Regions from separate parts of the Pseudomonas sp. 20P_3.2_Bac5 genome, predicted to be linked through region 1. Evidence: predicted binding sites of a transcription regulator. Region 1 holds the regulator's gene; each other region holds the start of a gene.

Region 1 (2,236 bases):
ATCCACCACCTGAAAGCCAAGGGCATTGGCGTTCTGATCACTGACCACAACGTCCGTGAAACGCTGGATATCTGTGAAACCGCTTACATCGTCAACGATGGCCAACTGATCGCCGAAGGCGACTCGGAAACCATCCTGGCCAACCAGCTCGTCAAAGAGGTGTACCTGGGCCACGAGTTCCGTCTGTAGGCTCGCGTATCGGAGTGGTCCGAGCGCTGCGATTCAGCCACGATTGCGGCTTAATTGTTACAGCGCTCTAGGCAAACGCTACAGTTTCAGGCATATATCTTGCTTAGAATTGGCGCCCGCGCGCCCCTGTAGTTGATGGCGCATGCGCGCCGGCGAATAAGGTGTTAAGCCCCAGCCATGAAACCATCGCTCGTCCTAAGAATGGGCCAGCAACTGACGATGACCCCGCAGTTGCAACAGGCTATCCGTTTGCTCCAGCTCTCCACACTGGATCTGCAGCAGGAAATCCAGGAAGCCCTGGAGTCCAACCCGATGCTCGAGCGCCAGGAAGAAGGCGAAGACTTCGACAACAGCGATCCGATGGCCGACAACGCCGAGTCCAAGCCTGTTGCCGAGTCCCAGGAGAGCAGCTTCGAGCAATCCGCGCCGACTGTGGAAAACCTCGAAGAAGGCGAATGGAACGAGCGCATCCCCAACGAACTTCCGGTCGATACCGCCTGGGAAGACATCTACCAGACCAGCGCCAGCAGCCTGCCCAGCAACGACGATGACGAGTGGGACTTCACCACCCGCACATCGGCCGGCGAGAGCCTGCAAAGCCACCTGCTCTGGCAGTTGAACCTGGCACCGATGTCGGACACCGACCGACTGATCGCTGTAACCCTGATCGACTGCATCAACAACCAGGGCTACCTCGACGAGACGCTGGAAGAAGTCTGCGAATCCTTCGACCCTGAACTGGATATCGAACTGGACGAGATCGAAGCCGTCCTGCACCGCATCCAGCAGTTCGAACCCGCCGGTATCGGCGCACGCAACCTGGGCGAATGCCTGTTGCTGCAATTGCGCCAACTGCCCGCCAACACACCGTGGATGGCCGAGGCCAAGCGGCTGGTCAGCGATTACATCGACCTGCTCGGCAGCCGCGACTACAGCCAGTTGATGCGCCGCATGAAGCTCAAGGAAGACGAGCTGCGCCAGGTGATCGAACTGGTCCAGAGCCTGAATCCACGCCCTGGCTCGCAGATCGAGTCGAGCGAACCCGAATACGTGGTTCCCGACGTGATCGTGCGCAAGGACAGCGATCGCTGGCTGGTGGAGCTGAACCAGGAAGCGGTACCGCGCCTGAGGGTCAACCCGCAATATGCCGGCTTCGTACGCCGCGCCGACACCAGCGCCGACAACACCTTCATGCGCAACCAGCTGCAAGAAGCCCGCTGGTTCATCAAAAGCCTGCAAAGCCGCAACGAGACGCTGATGAAGGTGGCGACCCAGATCGTCGAACACCAGCGCGGCTTCCTCGACCATGGCGACGAGGCGATGAAACCGCTGGTACTGCACGACATCGCTGAAGCAGTGGGCATGCACGAATCGACGATTTCCCGGGTCACCACGCAGAAATACATGCACACGCCCCGCGGAATCTATGAGCTGAAGTACTTTTTCTCCAGCCACGTCAGCACCTCCGAAGGCGGTGAATGCTCGTCCACAGCGATCCGCGCAATCATCAAAAAACTGGTTGCCGCGGAAAATCAGAAAAAGCCATTGAGTGACAGCAAGATCGCTGGTTTACTGGAGGCACAAGGCATCCAGGTAGCACGTCGCACCGTCGCCAAGTACCGCGAATCCCTCGGCATCGCACCGTCGAGTGAGCGCAAGCGATTGATGTGACCTTCCCTGAGGTGTGCCATCGCAATTCAGTGGCAGGCGCAACACCTGCCTCTTTATGCACGGCAACAAAGGAGAAGCAGTATGCAAGTCAACATCAGTGGACATCATGTAGAAGTCACTCCGCCGCTGCGCGACTATGTCGAGCAGAAGCTCAAGCGTGTAGCAAGTCATTTCGACAAGATCACCAATGTGCAGGTGATCATGAAGGTCGAGAAACTCCAGCAGAAAGTGGAGGCCACCCTGCAGATTCCCGGTGGTGAAGTGGTAGCAAACGCCGAAGATGCAGACATGTATGCCGCGATCGACTCCTTGGCCGACAAGCTCGACCGTCAACTGAAAAAACACAAGGAAAAACAGCAAAGCCTGCTGCAAGGTA
Region 2 (2,236 bases), on a different contig from region 1:
CGGTAGCCTGGATCGTGCCGGTGTTGATCAGATGATTTTCTTCGCGGGTGAAGCTGGCGCCATCGATGCGGATGCCTTCAGCGTCGTCGCCGCTGGCGATGATGGTGCCGTGGTTCTCGATGCCGGCCAGGTCGGTCATGTCGACCTGCGGCCAGCGCTCGTTCGAGGTGACGTCGATGGCGGTGGTACCAGCACCGGTGACCTGGATCAGGCCGCGGTTGATGACCTTGCCAACAATTTCGCCGCCTTCCAGGTTGATGCCCTTGGCGTCACGGCCTTCGGCGATGATGCGGCCGGTGGCGGCGTTCACCAGGTCACCCTTGATGGTGGTCGAGCCACTCATGTCGATGGCGCGTGCCACGTCGGTGCCGCCATCGTCGGTCAGGGGTTCACCCTTGGCCAGCAGCAGGCCCTCGTTGATCACGCTGCCGCCGATGATGGCCGGGTCGATCATCAGGGCGTTGGCGCCGCCGCCGATCGCGCTGATGCTGCCTTTGTTGATGACGCTGCCGTCGATCTGGTTGTTGATCCAGGTATTGCCGTCTTCGTAGACATCCATGTCCACGCCGCCGGCGAAGTCGCCGGTGCTATTGATAGTGGCGTTGAGGATCAGGTCTTTCTGCAGGTGGCTGCCATTGAATTCGATGGCGTCCTCGTCGCTACCGCCGGTGTAGGTGCCGGTGATTTCGAGGGTTTCGCTGTAAGTCTGGCGTTCACTGAGGAAGCCGGCATTGGTCAACTGCACGGTCTGTGCCCAGGCGGGCAGGGTGGTGGCGGTTACCGCCAGGGCGAGCAGGGTCTTGCGGAAAATCGGGGAGGCCACAGTTCATTCCTTAAACGTCTTGGGAGTCACGGTGCGTCCTTGCGTGGTACAGGCCTGGCTGGTAATGGCGGCGCTAGAGCCACGCAACGAGCGCGGCAGATGGTAACGAACCTGCCATTCAAATGACATCCTTTTGACGCCAGCGTTCCGTGCATTCGGTTGCCACAAAAGGGCCATCTCAGAGGTGTCTATCGGCAAGCGGCAACTCGCGGCATTGCCGCTTTGCTGGCGGCAGGCGGAAATCCATTGCCGCTTTTCTGGCATTGCCGCGTGCGGCATTTCAGCAAAAGCCCCGGTTTTACTGGGGTTTCCTTTTTTGGCATGGGACTTGCTCTTTCATCGGCAACGAACCATCCGGTCAACCTTCGAAGGTTTCCCCGACATGAGCATCAGTTTCGACAAAGCGCTTGGCATCCATGAAAAGGCCCTCGGCTTCCGCGCCCAGCGCGCCGAAGTGCTGGCCAACAACATCGCCAACGCCGATACGCCGAACTTCAAGGCGCGGGACATGGACTTCTCGTCCGTTCTGCAGGCTGAGACCGACAAGGTCAAGAACGGCCACTTCGCCCTGGACCGGACCAATTCCAAGCACATCGAAGCCGAAGGCGTGACCCTCAGCGACGAAGCGCTGCAATACCGTACGCCGATGCAGCCGTCGATCGACCAGAACACCGTCGATGCGCAGCTTGAGCAATCGAGCTACGCCGAGAACTCGGTCGGCTTCCAGGCCAGCTTCACGCTGCTCAACAGTAAATTCAAAGGGCTGGTTTCGGCCCTGCGCGGAGAGTAATCCATGTCCCTCGCCAGTGTTTTCAACATCGCCGGTAGCGGCATGAGCGCCCAGACCACCCGTCTGAACACCGTCGCTTCGAACATCGCCAACGCCGAGACCGTCTCGTCGAGCATCGACCAGACCTACCGCGCACGCCACCCGGTGTTCGCCACCACCTTCCAGCAGGCCCAAAACGGCAGTCAGTCGCTGTTCCAGGACCAGGATGCGGCAGGGCAGGGCGTGCAGGTGCTTGGCGTGGTCGAGGATCAGAGCAATCTCGAAGCCCGCTACGAGCCGAACCATCCGGCGGCGAACAAGGACGGCTACGTCTACTACCCGAACGTCAATGTCGTCGAGGAAATGGCCGACATGATTTCGGCCAGTCGTTCCTTCCAGACCAACGCCGAGTTGATGAACACGGCCAAGACCATGATGCAGAAAGTTCTGACCCTGGGTCAGTGATAAAGGACCACGCCAATGGCCAGCGTCAACGATACAACCTCAGGGGTTAACCTGAACGACGTCATCAAGGCGTCGGCGAAGACCACGACCACTCAAACGGGTGTCGCCTCCGCTACCAACAGCTCGACCGGCGGCAAGACGCTGGGCAAGGATGCGTTCCTGCAGTTGCTGGTTACCCA
Region 3 (2,236 bases), on a different contig from region 1:
ATCTGCACCAGGCTCGCACCCGCCGCGATCTTCTCCGCGGCATGACGGCCTTCGGTAATCCCACCCGCAGCAATGATCGGCATCTTGCCCGCCAGTTCACCGGCCAGCACCTGGACCGTGTGGGTGCTCTTGTCCCGCACCGGCGCGCCCGACAGGCCGCCCGCCTCGTCCGCATGCTGCAGACCTTCGACGCCTTCACGGCTGAGGGTGGTGTTGGTCGCGATTACCGCGTCCATGCCCGACTCCAGCAGGGCCGACGCCACCAGTGCGGTTTCTTCGTCAGTCATGTCCGGGGCGATCTTGATCGCCAGCGGCACACGCTTGCCATGGGTCAAGGCCAATTCTTCACGGCGCACAGCCAAAGCATCCAGCAACTGCTTGAGCGAATCGCCGAACTGCAGGCTGCGCAGACCCGGGGTGTTGGGCGAGCTGACATTGACGGTGACGTAGCTGGAATGGTTGTAGACCTTGTCCAGGCAGATCAGGTAGTCGTCTACCGCGCGCTCGACCGGGGTGTCGAAGTTCTTGCCGATATTGATGCCGAGCACGCCGCGGTAATTGGACGCACGCACGCGGTTGAGCAGGTTGTCCACGCCGAGGTTGTTGAAGCCCATGCGGTTGATGATCGCCTCGGCCTCGGGCAGACGGAACAGTCGTGGTTTCGGGTTGCCCGGTTGCGGACGCGGGGTCACGGTACCGATCTCGACGAAACCGAAGCCCAGTTGACCGAAGCCGTCGATGGCCGCGCCGTTCTTGTCCAGCCCCGCCGCCAGACCCACCGGGTTGGCGAACTCCAGGCCCAGGACCTTTACCGGCAAGCGCGCCGGCGCCTTGGTCAACAGCCCGTTGAGGCCCAGACGGCCACCGGCACCGATCAGGTCCAGCGACAGGTCATGGGAGGTTTCCGGGGACAGTTTGAACAACAGCTGGCGGGCCAGGTTATACATGGGCGGGCTTGGCTCAAGGTGTGGAGAGGCGGCGATTATAGCCAGCCCCGGGTTGCGGCGACAGGGCCTTGGCATATGCGTTGCTTGACTCCACCCACAGGGCCGCCGCGCAACCCGCGCCGGCCGCCGCTTTATCTGCCGGGCGATCCCACCGCGATGAATGACATTCCCTCCTCCCCCCTGGCCTGGCTGCATGGCAGCGATGCCCCGGAAAAGACCAGCCTGAATATCGGCTTCATGGCCCTGAGCGACTGCGCTTCGCTGGTGGTCGCCGCGACCCAGGGCTTCGCCCAGCCCCACGGCCTGACCTTGAACCTCAAACGCCAAAGTTCCTGGGCCGGCCTGCGCGACGGCCTGCTCAGTGGCGAACTGGATGCCGCGCACTGCCTGTATGGCCTGACCTACGCCGTGCACCTGGGCATTGGCGGTGTCGGCGCCACACCGATGGCGGTGCTGATGGGCCTGAACCATAACGGCCAGAGCATCAACCTGTCGCCCGCCCTGCAAGCGCAAGGTGTGGGCAATCCCGAGGCACTCGAACGCCGCGTGCACCAAAGTCAGGCAAAACTCACCTTCGCACAGACGTTTCCCACCGGCACGCACGCCATGTGGCTGTATTACTGGCTCGCCAGCCAGGGCATTCATCCATTGCATGACGTCAACAGCGTGGTAGTCCCGCCGGCGCAAATGCTCACCCACCTGCGCGCCGGGCGCATCGACGGTTTCTGCGTCGGCGAGCCGTGGTCGGCCAATGCGGTGAACCAGGGCATGGGCTTCACCCTGGCGACCAGCCAGTCGATCTGGCCCGATCACCCGGAAAAAGTCCTCGGCACCACCCGCGCGTTCGTCGAGCAGTACCCCAACACCGCGCGGGCGCTGGTGTCGTCGATCCTCGCGGCGAGCCGCTTTATCGAAGAAAGCCCGGAAAACCGCCACGCCACCGCGCAATTACTGAGCGCCGACAACTACCTCGACACCCCGCTGAGCGATATCGAACCGCGCATGCAGGGCGACTACGCGGACGGCCTCGGCAACAATTGGCACGACGCCCACGGCCTGAGCCTGCACAACAATGGCCTGGCCAACTTCCCGTACCTGTCCGACGCCATGTGGTTCATGACCCAGTTCCGCCGCTGGGGCCTGCTGCGCGAAGACCCGGACTACCTCGGCGTCGCCAGCCAGGTGCAGCAACTGAGCCTGTACCGTGATGCCGCCGCCAGCATGGGTGTCGAGTGTCCGTCGGCGTCGATGCGCAGCAGCCAGTTGATCGATGGAACGGTCTGGGACGG

The links. Region 1 encodes sigma-54, which starts transcription at its own class of promoters, with help from an activator protein. Its sites were predicted from a motif close to ANTGGCATNNANNTTGCTNT; they were not measured.
Region 2: flgB (flagellar basal body rod protein FlgB) is a predicted target of sigma-54. The motif match lies at 1,139-1,158, and genes of this name have one in related genera.
Region 3: NTD88_RS15110 (CmpA/NrtA family ABC transporter substrate-binding protein) is a predicted target of sigma-54. The motif match lies at 1,015-1,034, and genes of this name have one in related genera.

Annotation. Positions count from the first base shown of each region.
Region 1 is NZ_JANLOA010000137.1:97,167-99,402, reverse strand. Features, by position in the region: gene lptB (LPS export ABC transporter ATP-binding protein) at 1-189, shown strand, start outside; gene NTD88_RS28085 (RNA polymerase factor sigma-54) at 367-1,860, shown strand; gene hpf (ribosome hibernation-promoting factor, HPF/YfiA family) at 1,942-2,236, shown strand, end outside.
Region 2 is NZ_JANLOA010000066.1:201,363-203,598, reverse strand. Features, by position in the region: gene NTD88_RS12095 (autotransporter outer membrane beta-barrel domain-containing protein) at 1-823, opposite strand, end outside; gene flgB (flagellar basal body rod protein FlgB) at 1,206-1,613, shown strand; gene flgC (flagellar basal body rod protein FlgC) at 1,617-2,057, shown strand; gene flgD (flagellar hook assembly protein FlgD) at 2,073-2,236, shown strand, end outside.
Region 3 is NZ_JANLOA010000082.1:120,205-122,440, forward strand. Features, by position in the region: gene NTD88_RS15105 (quinone-dependent dihydroorotate dehydrogenase) at 1-947, opposite strand, end outside; gene NTD88_RS15110 (CmpA/NrtA family ABC transporter substrate-binding protein) at 1,104-2,236, shown strand, end outside.